Regions from separate parts of the Pseudomonas sp. GL_135 genome, predicted to be linked through region 1. Evidence: predicted binding sites of a transcription regulator. Region 1 holds the regulator's gene; each other region holds the start of a gene.

Region 1 (5,776 bases):
GGCGGCGCTGGTCATGGGCGACGCCCTGGCCGTTGCGCTGCTGGACGCCAGAGGCTTCACCGCCGAAGACTTCGCTTTTTCCCACCCGGGCGGTGCGCTGGGTCGTCGGCTGCTGTTGAAGGTCGAGCATGTCATGCACACTGGCGTCGACCTCCCGCAGGTTGCGCGGGGCACGCCGCTTCGCGATTCTCTGATGGAAATGACCCGCAAGGGGCTGGGCATGACCGCCATCATCGAGAGCGATGGCCGCCTTGCCGGTATCTTCACGGACGGTGATTTGCGTCGCACCCTGGATCGCCCGATCGACATCCGCCAGGCCAGCATCGATGAAGTGATGACCGTCCATGGCAAGACCGTGCGCCCGGAGATGCTTGCGGCCGAAGCCTTGAAAATCATGGAAGACAACAAGATCGGCGCACTCATCGTGGTCGACGAGAACGATCGCCCTGTTGGCGCGTTCAACCTTCAAGACCTGCTCCGCGCAGGAGTCATGTAAATGAGCGCCGATATGAATGACCTGATGCAACGCGGCAAGAACATCAAACTGGCGATCTTCGATGTCGATGGCGTGCTCACCGACGGGCGCCTGTATTTCCTCGAAGACGGCAGCGAATTCAAGACGTTCAACACGCTCGATGGCCAGGGCATCAAGATGCTCATCAACTCGGGCGTTACCACCGCCATCATCAGCGGACGCAAGACCCCCGTGGTTGAGCGGCGGGCGAAGAACCTCGGCATCGCACATCTTTATCAGGGCCGAGAAGACAAACTCGTGGTTCTCGATGAGCTTTTGCAGCAACTGAATCTAAGCTACGAACAGGTCGCGTATCTGGGTGACGATTTGCCTGATCTGCCGGTCATTCGCCGGGTCGGTCTGGGCATGGCCGTTGCCAACGCTGCCGGCTTCGTCCGCGAGCATGCCCACGGCACCACCCAGGCACGTGGCGGCGAAGGCGCTGCCCGCGAATTCTGCGAGTTGATCCTGAAAGCTCAGGGCAACCTCGAAGCGGCTCACGCCGCCTACCTATAGAAGTGCATTTATGCTGAGCAAAAAGTTTCGAACATTTCTGCTGTTCGGCGTGCTGGCACTGCTGCTGGCAGCGGTCGGCTACTGGAACATCAGTCCGGAGAGCTTCCTCGATCAACCCAAGGCTGCCGTGGATGAAAGCGCTGTCGATTACTATGCGACCAACGCCCACAGCATTCAGTACCTGCCCGACGGGACCATGCAGTACGACATGACCGCCGACAAGGTCGAGCACCTCAAAGCCACCGACGTCACCCTGATGACCACGCCGGTGCTGCAGATGTATCGAGGTTCGACCTTCCCGTGGCACGTACAGAGCGTTCGCGCCGAAGTGTCGCCGGGCGGTGATCACGTCGAGCTGATCGACTCGGTGCGCATCAACCGCACCGACGAAAAGAACCGCACCACTATCATCACAAGCAGCCGCATGACTGTATTCCCGCAGAAGCAATATGCGGAGACTGCCCAACCCGTTAGAATCGACGGCCTTGGCGGTGTAACGACCGGCACGGGTATGAAAGCGTATCTGAAAGAAAGCAGGATGAACCTGCTATCCAACGTAAGAGGACAGTATGAGGCTCGTTAAAACCCTTCCTTTTTTGCTCGGCCTGGGCGCAGCACTGGGAAGCGCGAGCGCCTGGTCTCTGCCGACGGATCGCGATCAACCCATCCACATCCAGTCGGATGACGCGCAGCTGGACGACAAGCAAGGCATCGCCACGTACAAAGGCAATGTCATCATCACCCAGGGCACGATGAAGATCACCGGCAACACTGTGACCATCACCCGCACGCCGCAAGGCGACGTGGACGTGTTCACGTCCGTGGGCAACCTGGCCTACTACGAGCAGAAGCCATCGGTGGACAAGCCGATCGTTCAGGCCTGGGGTGTCACTATTCAATACTTCGCGGCGCAGAACCGCATCGTGCTGATCGACAAAGCCAAAGTGGTCAACGATGGCAACACGTCCGAAGGCGAGAAAATTGTCTATGACACCGTCAAGCAGGTCGTGAACGCCGGCCGCGCCAACGGCACCAAGGTCACCGCACCACGCCCTCGCATCGACATGGTCATCCAGCCGAAAAAGAAAACCGACCAGCAGAAGGCCCAGTAATGGCAACGCTGAAAGCCCAACACCTGGCCAAGGCCTATAAAAGCCGCCAGGTGGTACGTGACGTCAGCCTGTCCATCGAGAGCGGCCAGATCGTTGGCCTGCTCGGCCCCAACGGCGCCGGCAAGACCACCTGCTTCTACATGATCGTCGGCCTGGTTCAGGCGGATCAGGGTCGCGTGCTGATCGACGACCAGGATGTCAGCCACCAGCCGATGCATGGCCGCGCCCGGGCCGGTATTGGCTACCTGCCACAGGAAGCGTCGATCTTTCGCAAGCTTTCCGTCTCGGACAACATCATGGCGATCCTTGAGACTCGCAAGGAGCTTGATCGCGCGGCCCGCCGCAAAGAGCTGGAAAGCCTGCTGCAGGAATTTCACATTACCCACATCCGCGACAACCTGGGTATGAGCCTGTCGGGCGGGGAACGTCGCCGTGTGGAAATTGCACGCGCCCTCGCCACTTCGCCGAAATTCATTCTGCTCGACGAACCGTTTGCCGGTGTTGACCCTATTTCGGTAGGCGACATCAAGCAGATCATTCACCACCTCAAGGCCAAAGGGATCGGCGTGCTGATCACTGACCACAACGTGCGTGAAACGCTGGATATCTGCGAAACCGCCTACATCGTCAACGATGGCCAGCTGATTGCCGAAGGCGACGCCGAGTCCATCCTGGCCAACCAGTTGGTCAAGGAAGTGTATCTGGGTCACGAGTTCCGCCTGTAACCGCAGTGATGACATGAGGTCGTGCGCCCTCCCGTAACGGATGCCATCGCCGACCTCGTTTTTTAATTGTCATCACACTCTAGGCAAACCCTCCAGCTTCAGGCATATAATTTGCTTAAGTTGGCGCCATCGGCGCCCTGGTAGTAAATGGCGCGCAGTGCGCCGGCGAATAAGGTGTTAAGCCCTGCCATGAAACCTTCGCTAGTCTTGAGAATGGGCCAGCAGCTGACGATGACACCTCAGCTGCAACAGGCAATCCGCTTGCTTCAGTTGTCGACGCTGGATCTCCAACAGGAGATTCAGGAGGCGCTGGAGTCGAACCCGATGCTGGAACGGCAGGAGGAAGGCGACGATTTCGACAACGCCGACCCCTTGGCCGATAACGTAGAGCAAAAGCCCAACGCTGACGTTCAGGAACCCACTTATCAGGAGTCTGCGCCTACCGTCGACAATCTGGATGAGGGTGACTGGAACGAGCGCATCCCCAACGAACTGCCGGTCGACACGGCGTGGGAAGACGTCTATCAGACCAGCGCCAGCAGCCTGCCCAGCAATGATGATGACGAGTGGGATTTCACCACCCGCACCTCCGTTGGCGAGAGCCTGCAAAGCCACCTGCTCTGGCAGCTCAATCTGGCGCCGATGTCGGACACCGATCGCCTGATCGCCGTGACCCTGATCGATTGCATCAACAACCAGGGCTACCTCGACGAAACACTCGACGAATTGCTCGACGCGTTCGATCCCGAGCTCGATATCGAGCTGGACGAAATCGAAGCCGTTCTGCACCGCATCCAGCAGTTCGAGCCTGCGGGCATCGGCGCTCGCAACCTGAGCGAATGCCTGCTGCTGCAACTTCGCCAGTTGCCGGCCAAAACCAAGTGGCTGGCAGAAGCGCAGAAGCTGGTCAGCGAGTACATCGATCTGTTGGGCAGCCGCGACTACGCGCAACTGATGCGCCGCATGAAGCTCAAGGAAGACGACCTGCGCCAGGTCATCGAGCTGGTCCAGAGTCTCAACCCGCGCCCCGGCTCGCAGATCGAATCCAGCGAACCCGAATACGTCGTACCTGACGTCATCGTGCGCAAGGACAACGAGCGCTGGTTGGTGGAGCTGAACCAGGAATCCGTGCCGCGCCTGCGGGTCAATCCGCAATATGCAGGCTTTGTGCGTCGAGCCGATACCAGTGCCGACAACACGTTCATGCGCAATCAGCTGCAAGAGGCGCGCTGGTTCATCAAGAGCCTGCAGAGCCGCAACGAGACGCTGATGAAGGTGGCCACGCAGATCGTCGAACACCAGCGCGGCTTTCTGGAGTACGGGGACGAGGCCATGAAGCCGCTGGTTCTGCATGACATTGCTGAAGCGGTTGGCATGCACGAATCGACGATTTCCCGGGTGACCACGCAGAAGTTCATGCACACGCCGCGCGGGATTTACGAACTCAAATATTTCTTTTCCAGCCACGTCAGCACCTCCGAAGGCGGCGAGTGCTCGTCCACGGCGATTCGCGCGATCATCAAAAAACTGGTCGCCGCGGAAAATCAGAAAAAGCCGTTGAGTGACAGCAAGATCGCTGGTTTACTGGAAGCACAAGGCATTCAAGTGGCCCGTCGCACAGTCGCCAAGTACCGCGAATCCCTCGGGATCTCGCCGTCCAGCGAACGCAAGCGACTGATGTAAAGGTCACACGTCAAAGCGTTCCAGTGGCAGGCATTACGCCTGCCTCTTAATGCACTGGCAACGAAGGAGAAGCTGTATGCAAGTCAACATCAGTGGACACCAGCTGGAAGTGACTGAACCTCTGCGTACCTACATCGGCGAGAAACTCGCCCGATTGGAACGCCACTTTGACAAGATCACGAATGTGCAGGTCACCATGGAGGTCGAGAAGCTCAAGCAGAAAATCGAAGCCACCCTGCACGTTCCTGGCGCTGAAGTGGTTGCCAACGCCGAACACGACGACATGTATGCAGCCATTGACCTGCTTGCCGACAAGCTTGACCGCCAACTCAAAAAACATAAGGAAAAACAGCAAAGTCTGCTGCAAGGCGCGACTGCTCGCTGACACTCCCCACCCATGATCCGACTTGAAAATATCCTGACCCCTGGCCGTTCACTCGTGAACGTGCCAGGCGGCAGCAAAAAAGCTGTACTCCAGAACATCGCCAAAATGATCGGCACGCAAGTGCCTGATCTGGATGAGCAGGAGGTGTTTGAAAGCCTCATTGCCCGTGAAAAGCTCGGTTCCACCGGATTCGGTAACGGCATCGCCATTCCCCACTGTCGGCTGAAGGGCTGTTCAACGCCTGTCAGCGCCGTACTGCATCTGGAAAAGCCCATCGATTTCGACGCCATCGACGGCGCTCCGGTTGACCTGCTGTTTGTGCTGCTTGTCCCGGAAGCGGCCACCGATGCTCACCTTGAATTGCTCCGCCAGATCGCCAGCATGCTCGACCGTGAGGATGTGCGTAAGCGGCTGCGCGGTGCCAAAACCGCTGAAGAGCTCTACAACGTCGTGCTCGACGTCCAGAACGGTCACTGACCATGCGCATGATCATCGTCAGCGGCCGCTCCGGCTCCGGCAAGAGCACAGCCCTCGATGTCCTTGAAGACAGCGGTTTCTACTGCGTCGACAACCTGCCTGCCGGCCTGCTGCCGGAGCTGGCCGAACGCGCGCTGATCAACAGCGAACTGGCTGAGCCCCTGCTGGCGGTCTCGATCGACGCACGCAACCTGCCCAGTCACCTGACGCGATTCCCGCGCATGCTCGCCGAGGTTCGCGCCCGGCACATCCAGTGCGACGTGCTGTTCCTCGATGCCGATGAACCTACCCTTCTCAAGCGCTTTTCCGAGACCCGTCGCCGTCATCCGCTGAGCACGGCGACGCGCTCGCTGGCCGAAGCGAT
Region 2 (5,776 bases), 2.7 Mb from region 1:
ATCGGCGACCAGCGCTGCGGTTTTGGCAATATCGGCGCCTTGATCGCCGATAGGCGTCACGCAGCCCAGTACAATGTCGTCGACGTGGTGGGTGTCGAGGTGATTGCGCACTTGCAGTTCTTTCAGCAGCCCCGCCACCAGATCCACCGGTTTGACGCTGTACAAGGCGCCATCCGGCTTGCCCCTGCCCCGCGGCGTGCGCAAGGCATCGTAAATAAACGCTTCGGTCATCCTGTCCTCGTTAACCCGATGAACTGTCTTTTTATAGGCGCGATCGACAGTCGAACTGTCATGGGAGCACTGTCTATCACAAGCGGTATCACAGAGCGCGTTCTTTCGCCTGATCGGTTGACAGGGTAGCTGGTTGTGGGAAGTTTCGGACTCTGACGAACGGTAGCGCGCTATTGAACTTGGGCGGTTTGGTACGCAGGCGTCTAGCAGGCGAATATCTGAGTGATAGCTATTCGCCAAATGCGCTTAAGCAATAAAAGTCAGGCTGCTTAATCCTCAACGATCTAAGCCACACAGCACGCGGGCTCTAAGGTTTAGTCAGTAGCAGTGGCGCCACAACAAAAACGATTCACCCAGCGCCCGCCGCTTGCGATCTGCTGATCGGGGCACCTGCTCTTTTGCCTCACCTTTGCCAACCCTTGCTTTGGTCATTCCCAGGGCTTATGGGTTTCTGTCGCTCAGGAATAACAAGAAAGGCATCCACTATGTTCAAGTTCAAACGCTCGAAAATACGCCAGGCTGGATTAATTGTTTTCGCCACCACGCTGCTGCTCATTCTGCCCAACATGACTCGCCTTTTTGGCTGAGCCCCTCCAGCGTGCGAGCGTAGCCCCGACGACTGACTTGCCTGTGTCCTGCAGGTCACCGGTGGGCGCGCGGGTATCGCGTATTGAACTCGCGAAGTTTTGGGATTTTGGGGGGTGGCATTCAGGCGCACCGAGTGGCGCGCCGTTCGGCTGATGGCCGCCGAGCGCTCTTCTGAACGCTCAGCCGCTAAGGGCTGATCAGCCCTGGCGTTGCACCTGAATCATCGGCGCCGGCACTGGCTTCTTCACAGCCTCCGGCATAGCGATGGGCGCCGAGGGCGACACCACCACCTTGGCGTGCATCTGTTCGCAACCACCGCCACGGCGCATGCCGCGCACCGGGCAGGCGTCCAGATAATCCAGGCCGACGGCGAGCTTCAAATGCCGCTCCGGGATCGCCAACTGATTGGTCACGTCGAAGCTGTACCAGGCGTCGTCAATCCACGCTTCCGCCCACGCATGGCTGGACAGATGCTCGCTGCTGTCGCTGCAGAGATAACCCGATACATAGCGCGCCGGCACCCCCAGACTGCGGGCGCAGGCCAGGAACGCATGGGTGTGGTCCTGACACACGCCGACGCGATTGGCGAACGCTTGCGCGGCGCTGGTATCGACGGCGGTCGAGCCCGGCGTATAGGTGATGTGCTCGTTGAGCGCGTGCATCATGTCGATCAGCGCGGTGCGGTCGGTGCGCTTGTGGGTCTGCGCGATGGCAAAGGCGCGAATCGCTTCGTCGGCCTCGGTCAGGCGGGTAAAGCGCAGGAACGGCAGTGCAGACTGGCTTTCATGTTCCGCCTCGCGCTTCTCGTCGATCTCGACCTGGCCACGCGCGCCAATGACGATGGCTTCGTGGGGTTCGTCCAGCGTCAGAACGTGGAGAATATTGCCAAAGGGATCGATCTGAGCACGCACCGGGCGCGGCAATGCCAATTGCCAGCTCAGCACCTGCTGGCGCTCGCTGTCATGGGGAGTCAGACGCAAATACTGGATGCTGGCGCGGACCTGATCGTCGTAGTGATAGGTGGTCTCGTGGCTAATTGAGAGTCTCATGCAGCCTCCAGGTAAGAAGTGTGAATGACGCTACCCAGTTGGGCCAGAAGTGGGATGAATTCGTTCAACCACTCATGCAGGCCTTCATCGAGGATCTCGTCGATGCCGGTGTAGCGCAGGCGAGCGTCCAGCTCGGCGGCCAGACGCTGGGCGGGACGGCCATTGGCCCCTGGCAGACTGGCGAGAATGATGTCCAGCTCCTCCAGACACGCACGCAATGAGCGCGGAATATCCGCACGCAACAGCAGCAATTCAGCGACCTGACGGGCACCCGGTGCATCGCGGTAGACTTCCGTGTAGGCCTCGAACGAGGACAACGCGCGCAACAGCGCACTCCATTGGTAATAGCCGGCGGCGGAACTGTCTGCCGCCGCGTTGGCGGACGGGCCGCGCAATTCGAGCATTTCATAGCGCGCATCGAGCATGCGCAGGGTGTTGTCGGCGCGCTCGATGAACGTCCCCAGACGAATGAAACGGAAGGCGTCGTTGCGCATGATGGTGCCGTAGGTGGCGCCGCGGAACAGGTGCGAACGCTCCTTGACCCATTCACAGAAACGGCTCATCCCGTAGCGACTCAGCCCCTGTTCGGCGATGCCGCGAATTTCCAGATACGTGGCGTTGATGTTTTCCCACATGTCCGCCGTAATACGCCCACGCACCGCATGGGCACTGGCCCGCGCCGCGCCCAGACAGCTGAAGATGCTGGCCGGGTTTTCGGCGTCCAGCGCGAAAAAGTGCAGCAAGCGCTCGGCGTGCAGGTCGCCGTGGCGCTCCAGGTAATCGTCCAGGGTTCCGGTGATCAGCAGTGGCATGGCGATTTCATTGAGGCCATCCCCGCGTCCGTCCTGTGGCATCAGCGACAGCGAGTAACTGACGTCGAGCATCCGCGCGAGGTTTTCGGCGCGCTCCAGGTACCGCGACATCCAATATAAATCCGAGGCAGTTCTACTTAGCATTGGCAGGCATCCTTAATCCTCGACCACCCAGGTGTCCTTGGTTCCGCCACCCTGCGACGAATTCACCACCAGCGAGCCTTCGCGCAGAGCAACGCGCGTGAGACCGCCGGGCACTACACGGGTTTCGCGGCCAGCCAGGACGAACGGGCGAAGGTCGATGTGGCGTGGGGCGATGCCGTTCTCGACGAATGTCGGACAGGTCGACAGGCACAAGGTCGGCTGGGCGATGTACGCGTGGGGCTTGGCCTTGAGCCGCGCCCGGAACGACTCGATTTCGGCGGCAGTGGCGGCGGGACCGACGAGCATGCCGTAACCGCCGGAGCCCTGGGTTTCCTTGACCACCAGATCGCCCAGGTTGGCGAGCACGTGGGACAGCTCTTCGGGCTTGCGGCACTGCCAGGTCGGGACGTTCTTGAGGATCGGCTCTTCGTCGAGGTAGAAACGGATCATGTCGGTCACGAAGGGGTAGACCGACTTGTCGTCCGCCACACCGGTGCCGATGGCATTGGCCAGTACAACATTGCCGGAGCGGTAGGCGGCCAGCAGGCCCGGCACGCCGAGCATCGAATCCGGATTGAACGCCAGCGGATCAAGGAATGCGTCGTCAAGCCTGCGGTAAATCACGTCGACTGCCTTCGGCCCGTCCGTGGTGCGCATGAAGACGCGGTCGTCGCGCACGAACAGATCGGCGCCTTCGACCAGTTCGACGCCCATTTCCCGGGCCAGAAACGCATGCTCGAAAAACGCGCTGTTGAAGCGCCCGGGCGTCAGCACGACGACGCTGGGGTTATCCAGCGGACTCGAGCTTTTCAGGGTGTCCAGCAGCAGATTCGGGTAGTGATCGATGGGCGCGATGCGTTGCGCGGCGAACAGCTCGGGGAACAGCCGCATCATCATCTTGCGGTCTTCGAGCATGTAGCTCACGCCGCTGGGGGTGCGCAGGTTGTCTTCGAGCACGTAATACGTGCCATCGCCGTCACGCACCAGATCGACGCCGGAGATATGCGAATACAGGTCTCGATGAAGATTCAGGCCCTGCATCGCCAACTGGTATTGCTCATTGGCGAGGACCTGTTCGGCGGGAATGATCCCGGCCTTGATGATGCGCTGATCATGATAGAGGTCGGCGAGAAACATGTTCAGCGCCTTGACCCGCTGAATGCAACCGCGCTCAACCACCCGCCATTCGCTGGCCGGGATGCTGCGCGGAATCGTATCGAAGGGGATGAGCCGCTCGGTGCCCTGCTCGTCGCCGTACAGCGTGAATGTGATCCCGGCGCGATGAAACAACAAATCGGCCTCACGCCGACGCTGAGCGAGCAACTCAGGCGGCGCTTCGCCCAGCCAGCGGGCGAATTCCCGATAATGCGGACGGACTATGCCGCCCGCATCGTACATCTCGTCATAAAAGGTGCGGATCATGCCGTACTCCTTGTCACCATGGACACCAGAGCCTTCGCAAGGCCCGTGCCATCGGCATAAACGCTTGAAAATCAAAGGGTTGATTTAAACAGCCGGAGCGCTCGCACCATTCCTGTGCGCGATGCGCCCTGACCTGTTACCCGACGCTCCATGGCGAAGCGTCCCGCGCTTGGAAAAACTATCGCGCGCATAGCCAGAGTTCATTTCCGCGCGGTACGTGAGCTGAGCATAATCGCCCCATACCGCAGACCAACCCGCCGGATCACACAAGGCGATTGGCTACAAAACCTTATTCGCAGCATCGCTGCAGACAACCGATATTCCCTTTCCGCCGCTCTCAAGAGAGCGGCTTTTTTTTGCCTGTGATTCAGCTCGGTGCATCTCCCGCCCCACTTTTGCCGTGGAGCCGGGAGACAGCGTTTGAAGATCCGCGCAATGGCTTCAGCGCCTCAATGTCAATGAAGGCGCTGGAGTATCTGTTTGACGCCCCAGCCTTCGACTTCCCCGTCCAGACCGACAATCGCGGTCTGGAAATCCTGCTCGAAATCGCCTATCCCGTCGTAGGTGGCGTACATCACTTTGCTCAGTTCCAGGTGCCAGGCACCGTCTTCCAGTGCATTGAGCTGGACATTGACTGACTCGCCCCGAAATTTTTCCGCAGCCTGACGCGCCCGGTCCTCATCCGGAAAGGTGGCATAGAACTCAATGGGGTGAATGCGTGCGAAGTCGAAACCGCCTTCTTTCATGCAGCGCAGAACATGGCTGCTGACGTCTTCTTGATAGGCTGTGCTCATGAAACGTCCTCCTATGCAACGATAGATAGAGTTTCAACTATCCCGAAACACCCCTCGATGGCGAGGCGTGTAGCGGCAGGTCATCTGCCGCCCGGGACTCAAGCATGTCGCTGGCAAGGCCGGTGCGCTTTACAAAACGGGCATACGTACGCGAGTGGACTCGGGTAGATGCATCACCGACCTCGCTGGCAGAGTACGCCCATTGATAGCGCGTTGCCAATTGGCAGGATGCCGTGGAATGCAGGCTTCTTACGAAGCCTCGACGATGGAGATGATCTGTACCGCGTTCTGCTCTTTGAGTGTCTTCACGGTGGGCTCGGCAGTGCGACCGTCAAGGTCGTTCAGATCAAGATCACTGGCGACCGGGAACAGGATCGGACGGAGTTGCTGCGCAGCCTCTTCTTCACTGGGACGGTGATCGGATTCAAGATCGAGGGTTTGCTGCACACCGTCTTTGTCCAGAAACGAAATAGTCCACACTTTCATCAATCTCTCCTCAGTAAGGGCCTGACAGCGGCCTAGTGATCTTGACCCTTGCAGCGCAACGACGTTCAACCCGAATCGTCAGCGCACAGCTGACGTTCGCAGCCTGAAGCCATGAATCCGCAGGCAAAAAAAAACGCCCCGGTCTCGGGGCGTTTTTCATGTGGCTGCCGTTATTGTGGCTTGGCGTCTTTGACCCCTGCCGTGTTGTCCAGCAGGCTTCTGGTCGCGGTCTGCAGGAAGCTGTCGAGCT
Region 3 (5,776 bases), 790 kb from region 1:
GGTCTTACCTTCACATGTCAGTTACATAGCGACCTCAACTTGTCCGGGCGCAACGATATTGGCCTTGATCACCCGCTGGGAATTAAGGTTCTTCACCCGTATTTGCTCGTTGAAACCGCCATCGGACAGGGCTTCGCCCGGCATGCGCACGCTCATGGAACCACTGCGCGCACTGATCACCACCTGGTCGCCCTTGTGAACCATTTGCGGCTGGTCGAGGTGGACCGGGGTCAGGATCTGGTCGATGACCGTTGGTCGGACAACTTTCTGCCCGACCGCCTGATCGAGCGAATCCAGAAAACCTTGCCCCAGCAGGCTTACGTCACGTTCGCGCAGCGCCACATCGTTTTCAGTCACGATCGCGTCGCGTTTCATTGGCCGCACGCCGGTGACCACATTGCGGTAAAGATGTACTTGGGCCGGCACGAACACCGTCCACGGGGACGTGCCTTCGCAGCGCACTTTCACCGTCACGCGGCCGATGGGCTGGGCGGGGCTCTCCAGTGAGGCTGTCAAATCCTTGTCGCACAGTGGCATGCGCAGACGCGGATCCAGCTGCTTGACTTCGATTTCATAGCGGCCGGCGGTTTGATTGGTCGCCATGTAGTCTTCAACTGTGAATTCAAGAAAGCCCTGGGTCACGCCGATAAGTGTTTCAGGCAAGGTCATGTTGTCCGCGCGGCTCAGGCTGGCGGCACACAACAGACACAGCGCGACCAGCACGCAGAGAAAGCTGCGGGTTGCGGGTGCCGGGCGTCGGGATACTGTCGTTTGTGTGTTCATGATGAGTAAATAGCAAGGCCCGTGCCGCTTACCGATTCGGTAGCGCAATTGGTCGTTTTGGGAGGAGTGGTGCATGGCTGGTGTGATGGATTCAGTAAACCAGCGCACTCAACTGGTAGGGCAGAACCGCCTTGAACTTTTGCTGTTCCGGTTGGACGGCAAGCAGTTGTATGGGATCAACGTGTTCAAGGTAAAAGAGGTGCTTCAATGCCCGAAACTTACCCACATGCCCAAATCCAGTCCGATTGTGCGCGGCGTGGCAAATATTCGTGGCGGGACCATCCCGATCCTTGATCTGGCATTGGCGACCGGCGGCAAGCCGTTGAGCGACATCGCCAATTCGTTCGTGATCATCACGGAGTACAACACCAAGATTCAGGGTTTTCTGGTGCATGCGGTGGAACGCATCGTCAACATGAACTGGGAAGACATTCACCCGCCTCCCAAGGGAACCGGTCGCGACCACTACCTCACGGCGGTGACGCGTCTGGACAATCAGTTGGTGGAAATCATCGACGTCGAGAAGATCCTTGCCGAGGTAGCGCCAGTCTCCGAAAACATCTCGGTCGGCGTGGTCACTGCGGAGGTTCAGCACAAGGCGCTCTCGTTGCGCGTGTTGACGGTCGATGACTCCTCCGTGGCGCGCAAACAGGTGACGCGCTGCCTGCAGACTGTCGGCGTAGAAGTCACGGCGTTGAATGACGGTCGTCAGGCGCTCGAGTTCCTGCGCAAACTGGTAGACGAAGGCAAGAAACCGGAAGAAGAATTCTTGATGATGATCTCCGACATTGAAATGCCGGAGATGGATGGCTATACCCTCACTGCGGAGATTCGCAGCGACCCGCGCATGCAGAAGTTGCACATCGTGTTGCACACCTCGCTGTCGGGCGTGTTCAACCAGGCGATGGTCAAGAAGGTCGGCGCTGATGACTTCCTGGCCAAGTTCCGGCCGGACGATCTGGCGGCGAGAGTGGTAGATCGTATCAAGGCGGCAGATATCAGCTGAGGAGGGGTGTTCCTCCTTGCTGTTCACATGATTTGAGAGGCGGCATGTCGACAGGTAATTTGGATTTTGATCAGTTCCGGGTATTCCTGGAAAAAGCCTGTGGCATTTTGCTGGGTGAAAATAAACAGTATCTGGTCTCCAGCCGCCTTAACAAGTTGATGGAGCAGCAGTCCATCAAGTCGTTGGGTGAGCTGATCCAGCGTATCCAGACGCAGCCGCGCAGCGGGTTGCGCGAGCAGGTGGTGGATGCGATGACCACCAACGAGACGTTGTGGTTTCGCGATACGTACCCCTTCGAGGTGCTGAAGAACAAGGTGTTGCCGGAGGCGATCAAGGCCAGCCCCAACCAGCGTTTGCGGATCTGGTCGGCGGCGTGCTCGTCGGGGCAGGAACCGTATTCGCTGTCGATGTCGATCGATGAGTTCGAGCGCAACAACCCGGGGCAGTTGAAGTCGGGCGCGCAGATTGTGGCGACGGATTTGTCGGGTTTGATGTTGAACAATTGCAAGACGGGCGAGTACGACAGTCTGGCCATCGGCCGGGGTTTGTCGCCGGATCGTCTGCAGCGTTTCTTTGATCAGAAGACGCCAGGGCGCTGGACGGTGAAGGCGCCGATCAAGAGCCGTGTGGAGTTTCGTTCGTTCAATCTGTTGGACAGTTATGCGGCGTTGGGCAAGTTCGATATGGTGTTTTGTCGCAACGTGCTGATCTATTTTTCGGCGGAGGTGAAGAAGGATATTTTGTTGCGTATCCATTCGACGTTGAAGCCTGGGGGGTATCTGTTCCTTGGGGCGTCGGAGGCGTTGAACGGGTTGCCCGATCATTACCAGATGGTGCAATGCAGTCCCGGGATTATTTATCAGGCCAAGTGATTGGCTGCGTTTTCGCTTTATTAGAACCCGCTTAGGCGGGTTTTTTGTTTTGTGTTGGCGCTGAGATTGTTGGCCGCCTCTTAGCCGGAGCGGCGCTTAGAGGGGTCTGCCTAACGGCAGACATTTCGCCTTCGGCGAGTTACTTGGAAAAGCACCCCAAGTAACCAAGGGTGCTTGCTCCTGGTTGGGCTCCTCCTTCGTCGGAGTACCCTCACTCCGGTCTCGCTCCGTGGGCCCGCGCCGAACGGGCATCCATGCCCTGACGGCGCTCTCGCCGCATCCATGCGGCTCGGCCCACTGCGCGAGACCTGCGTTCAGCCTGCACCCAAGTCGCGTTTTGTGTCGCCTGAACTTCCTGCGTAGGAAGATCAAAAACAGATCAAAGGCTTCCCGGCTAAAGCCAGTCCTACAGGTATTCGCGCACGGTCAGTAGGACCGGCTTTAGCCGGGAAGGGGCCCGTTTGGTCACCATAAATTCCGTGGCTTGCGCACTGACATCTTCCCGGCTAAAGCCGGTCCCACTAAAAGCACGCGGTGTCCAGTAGGACCGGCTTCAGCCGGGAAGCTGTTGATCTTGATCTTCATGCACGGCTAGCCCAGACGACGACAATCGCGACTTGGGTGCAGGCCGAACGCAGACGACGCGGAGTGGGCCGAGCCGCATGGATGCGGCGAGAGCGCCGTCAGGACATGGATGTCCGTTCGGCGCGGGCCCACGGAGCGTCGTCGGAGTGAGGGAACCCTGAGGAACGAAGGGCCCAACCAGGAGCAAGCACCCTTGGTTACTTGGGGTGCTTTTCCAAGTAACTCGCCGAAGGCGAAACAGTCTGCCCCCAGGCAGACGCTTGTGATCTTGATCTTGATCTCACGAGCGATAGCGCAATACGGCAAAAAAACGGCACCGTGCTTGCCGCTTTCCTCCCCAGGAGCGGAAATCCCTTGCCGCTTTTCTGTCATCACCCCGCACCAACATCCCTGCAGCCCGCGAAAAACGGCACTTTCAGCAAGTGGCACGCACCTTGCTATATCTCCTGCACGTACATCTGGTCAGCCCTCAAAGGTCCCGACATGAGCATCAGTTTTGAAAACGCCCTCGGCATCCACGAAAAAGCGCTCAACTTCCGCGCCCAGCGTGCTGAAGTGCTGGCCAACAACATCACCAACGCCGACACCCCCAACTACAAGGCGCGTGACCTCGACTTCTCCAAAGTCCTGGCCGCCGAAAGCGACAAAAGCAAAAACGGCCACTTCGCCCTCGACATGACCAACAACCGTCACATCGAAGCCGAAGGCATGAGCGATGGCGAAGCCAGCCTGCTCTACCGGACCCCGTCGCAGCCGTCGCTGGACCAGAACACCGTCGACTCCCAGGTCGAAAACGCCAACTACGCCGAAAACGCCATCGGTTTTCAGGCCAGCTTCACCTTGCTCAACAGCAAATTCAAAGGGCTGGTTGCAGCCCTGCGCGGAGAGTAATCCATGTCCCTGTCCAGTGTTTTCAATATTGCCGGTAGCGGCATGAGTGCCCAGAACACCCGCCTCAACACCGTGGCCAGCAACATCGCCAACGCCGAAACCGTGTCCTCCAGCATGGACAAGACCTACCGCGCCCGCCATCCGGTGTTCGCCACGGTCTTCCAGGGTCAGGAATCCGGTGGCAGCGCCTCGCTGTTCGAAGACCAGGGTCAGGCCGGCGTCGGCGTACAGGTGTCCGGCATCGTCGAAGACGCCTCAAACCTCGAAGCACGTTACGAGCCAAATCACCCGTCAGCCGACAAGAACGGCTACGTGTATTACCCGAACGTCAACGTCGTCAACGAGATGGCCGACATGATCTCGGCCAGCCGTTCGTTCCAGACCAACGCGGAAATCATGAACACCGCGAAAACCATGATGCAGAAGGTTCTGACCCTGGGTCAGTGATAAAGGGCGAAATCCATGACGGTCTCAAACACAGACGCTACCTCGTCGTTCCTCAAAGGGCTGCAAAGCACGACCCCCGGGACCACAGGCAGCAGCACCAAATCCAGCACGAGCAGCCTCACCGGGTCCAGCTCGCTGGGCAAGGATTCATTCCTGCAGTTGCTGGTCACGCAGATGCAGAACCAGAACCCGCTCGATCCTCAGGACAACAGCGAGTTCGTGGCGCAGTTGGCCCAGTTCAGCAGCCTGGAAACGATGCAGAACCTGAGCACCTCGGTCGACTCGATCAGCACCATGTACCAGTCGTCCCAGGCGTTGCAGGCCTCGTCGCTGGTCGGCCGTTCGGTGACCGTGGACGCAGGGTCGACCTACGTCGACACCAGCAAGGCCATGACCGGTTCCGTGGTGCTGCCATCGTCCAGCTCCGACACGACGGTGAAGATTTACGACAGCACCGGCACGAACGTCGTGCGCACCATCGACCTGGGCACACAGAAGGCGGGTACCACAGCCTTCAGCTGGGATGGCAAGGACGACAGCGGCGCGGCGGTGGAGGCGGGCAACTACAGCTTCGTCGCCAACGGCAAGCTGGACGGTAAAGGCACTCAGCTGAGCACCTACCTGCCAGCGACAGTGAACAGCGTGACCATGGGCACAACGGGCTCTGACATGACGTTGAACCTCGCCGGCGGCACCCAGGTGGCACTGGCAAATATCAAGCAAATCGGAATTTAGAGCCGACTAGACGGCGCAGGAGTTAATCATGTCTTTCAATGTTGGTCTTAGTGGGCTCTACGCAGCAAACAAAAGTCTGGACGTCACCGGCAACAACATTGCCAACGTCGCGACCACCGGCTTCAAATCTTCCCGTGCGGAGTTTGCTGACCAGTACGCCCAATCGATTCGCGGCACCTCCGGTGGCACCAACACCGGCAGCGGCGTCTCCACCGCCGCTGTGTCGCAGCAGTTCACTCAGGGCACCCTGAACACCGGTACCGGCCGCAGTCTGGACCTGGCGATCAACGGCAACGGCTTCTTCATGCTGAGCAACAACGGCGAGAAGCTGTACACCCGTGCGGGCGCTTTTCACACCGACACCGAAGGCTACGTCATCAACGAAGCCGGCAACAACCTGCAGGGCTACAGCGTTGACGGCCAGGGCAATGTTGCCACCGGCGTGCTGAGCAACCTG

Evidence for each region. Region 1 encodes sigma-54, which starts transcription at its own class of promoters, with help from an activator protein. Its sites were predicted from a motif close to ANTGGCATNNANNTTGCTNT; they were not measured.
Region 2: the regulator sigma-54 is predicted to act here: its motif matches at 4,280-4,299, upstream of AC3ISG_RS16150 (circularly permuted type 2 ATP-grasp protein).
Region 3: the regulator sigma-54 is predicted to act here: its motif matches at 3,668-3,687, upstream of flgB (flagellar basal body rod protein FlgB).

The regions. Positions count from the first base shown of each region.
Region 1 is NZ_CM174408.1:962,610-968,385, reverse strand. Features, by position in the region: gene AC3ISG_RS04395 (KpsF/GutQ family sugar-phosphate isomerase) at 1-496, shown strand, start outside; gene kdsC (3-deoxy-manno-octulosonate-8-phosphatase KdsC) at 497-1,030, shown strand; gene lptC (LPS export ABC transporter periplasmic protein LptC) at 1,041-1,613, shown strand; gene lptA (lipopolysaccharide transport periplasmic protein LptA) at 1,600-2,142, shown strand; gene lptB (LPS export ABC transporter ATP-binding protein) at 2,142-2,867, shown strand; gene AC3ISG_RS04370 (RNA polymerase factor sigma-54) at 3,057-4,550, shown strand; gene hpf (ribosome hibernation-promoting factor, HPF/YfiA family) at 4,627-4,935, shown strand; gene ptsN (PTS IIA-like nitrogen regulatory protein PtsN) at 4,948-5,412, shown strand; gene rapZ (RNase adapter RapZ) at 5,415-5,776, shown strand, end outside.
Region 2 is NZ_CM174408.1:3,627,078-3,632,853, forward strand. Features, by position in the region: gene AC3ISG_RS16135 (acetyl-CoA C-acetyltransferase) at 1-231, opposite strand, end outside; gene AC3ISG_RS16140 (transglutaminase-like domain-containing protein) at 1,017-1,868, opposite strand; gene AC3ISG_RS16145 (alpha-E domain-containing protein) at 1,865-2,824, opposite strand; gene AC3ISG_RS16150 (circularly permuted type 2 ATP-grasp protein) at 2,837-4,246, opposite strand; gene AC3ISG_RS16155 (ribonuclease E inhibitor RraB) at 4,702-5,040, opposite strand; gene AC3ISG_RS16160 (hypothetical protein) at 5,290-5,526, opposite strand; gene AC3ISG_RS16165 (LTA synthase family protein) at 5,697-5,776, opposite strand, start outside.
Region 3 is NZ_CM174408.1:1,755,081-1,760,856, forward strand. Features, by position in the region: gene flgA (flagellar basal body P-ring formation chaperone FlgA) at 22-783, opposite strand; gene AC3ISG_RS08010 (chemotaxis protein CheV) at 857-1,789, shown strand; gene cheR (protein-glutamate O-methyltransferase CheR) at 1,834-2,661, shown strand; gene flgB (flagellar basal body rod protein FlgB) at 3,730-4,137, shown strand; gene flgC (flagellar basal body rod protein FlgC) at 4,141-4,584, shown strand; gene AC3ISG_RS08030 (flagellar hook assembly protein FlgD) at 4,600-5,319, shown strand; gene flgE (flagellar hook protein FlgE) at 5,348-5,776, shown strand, end outside.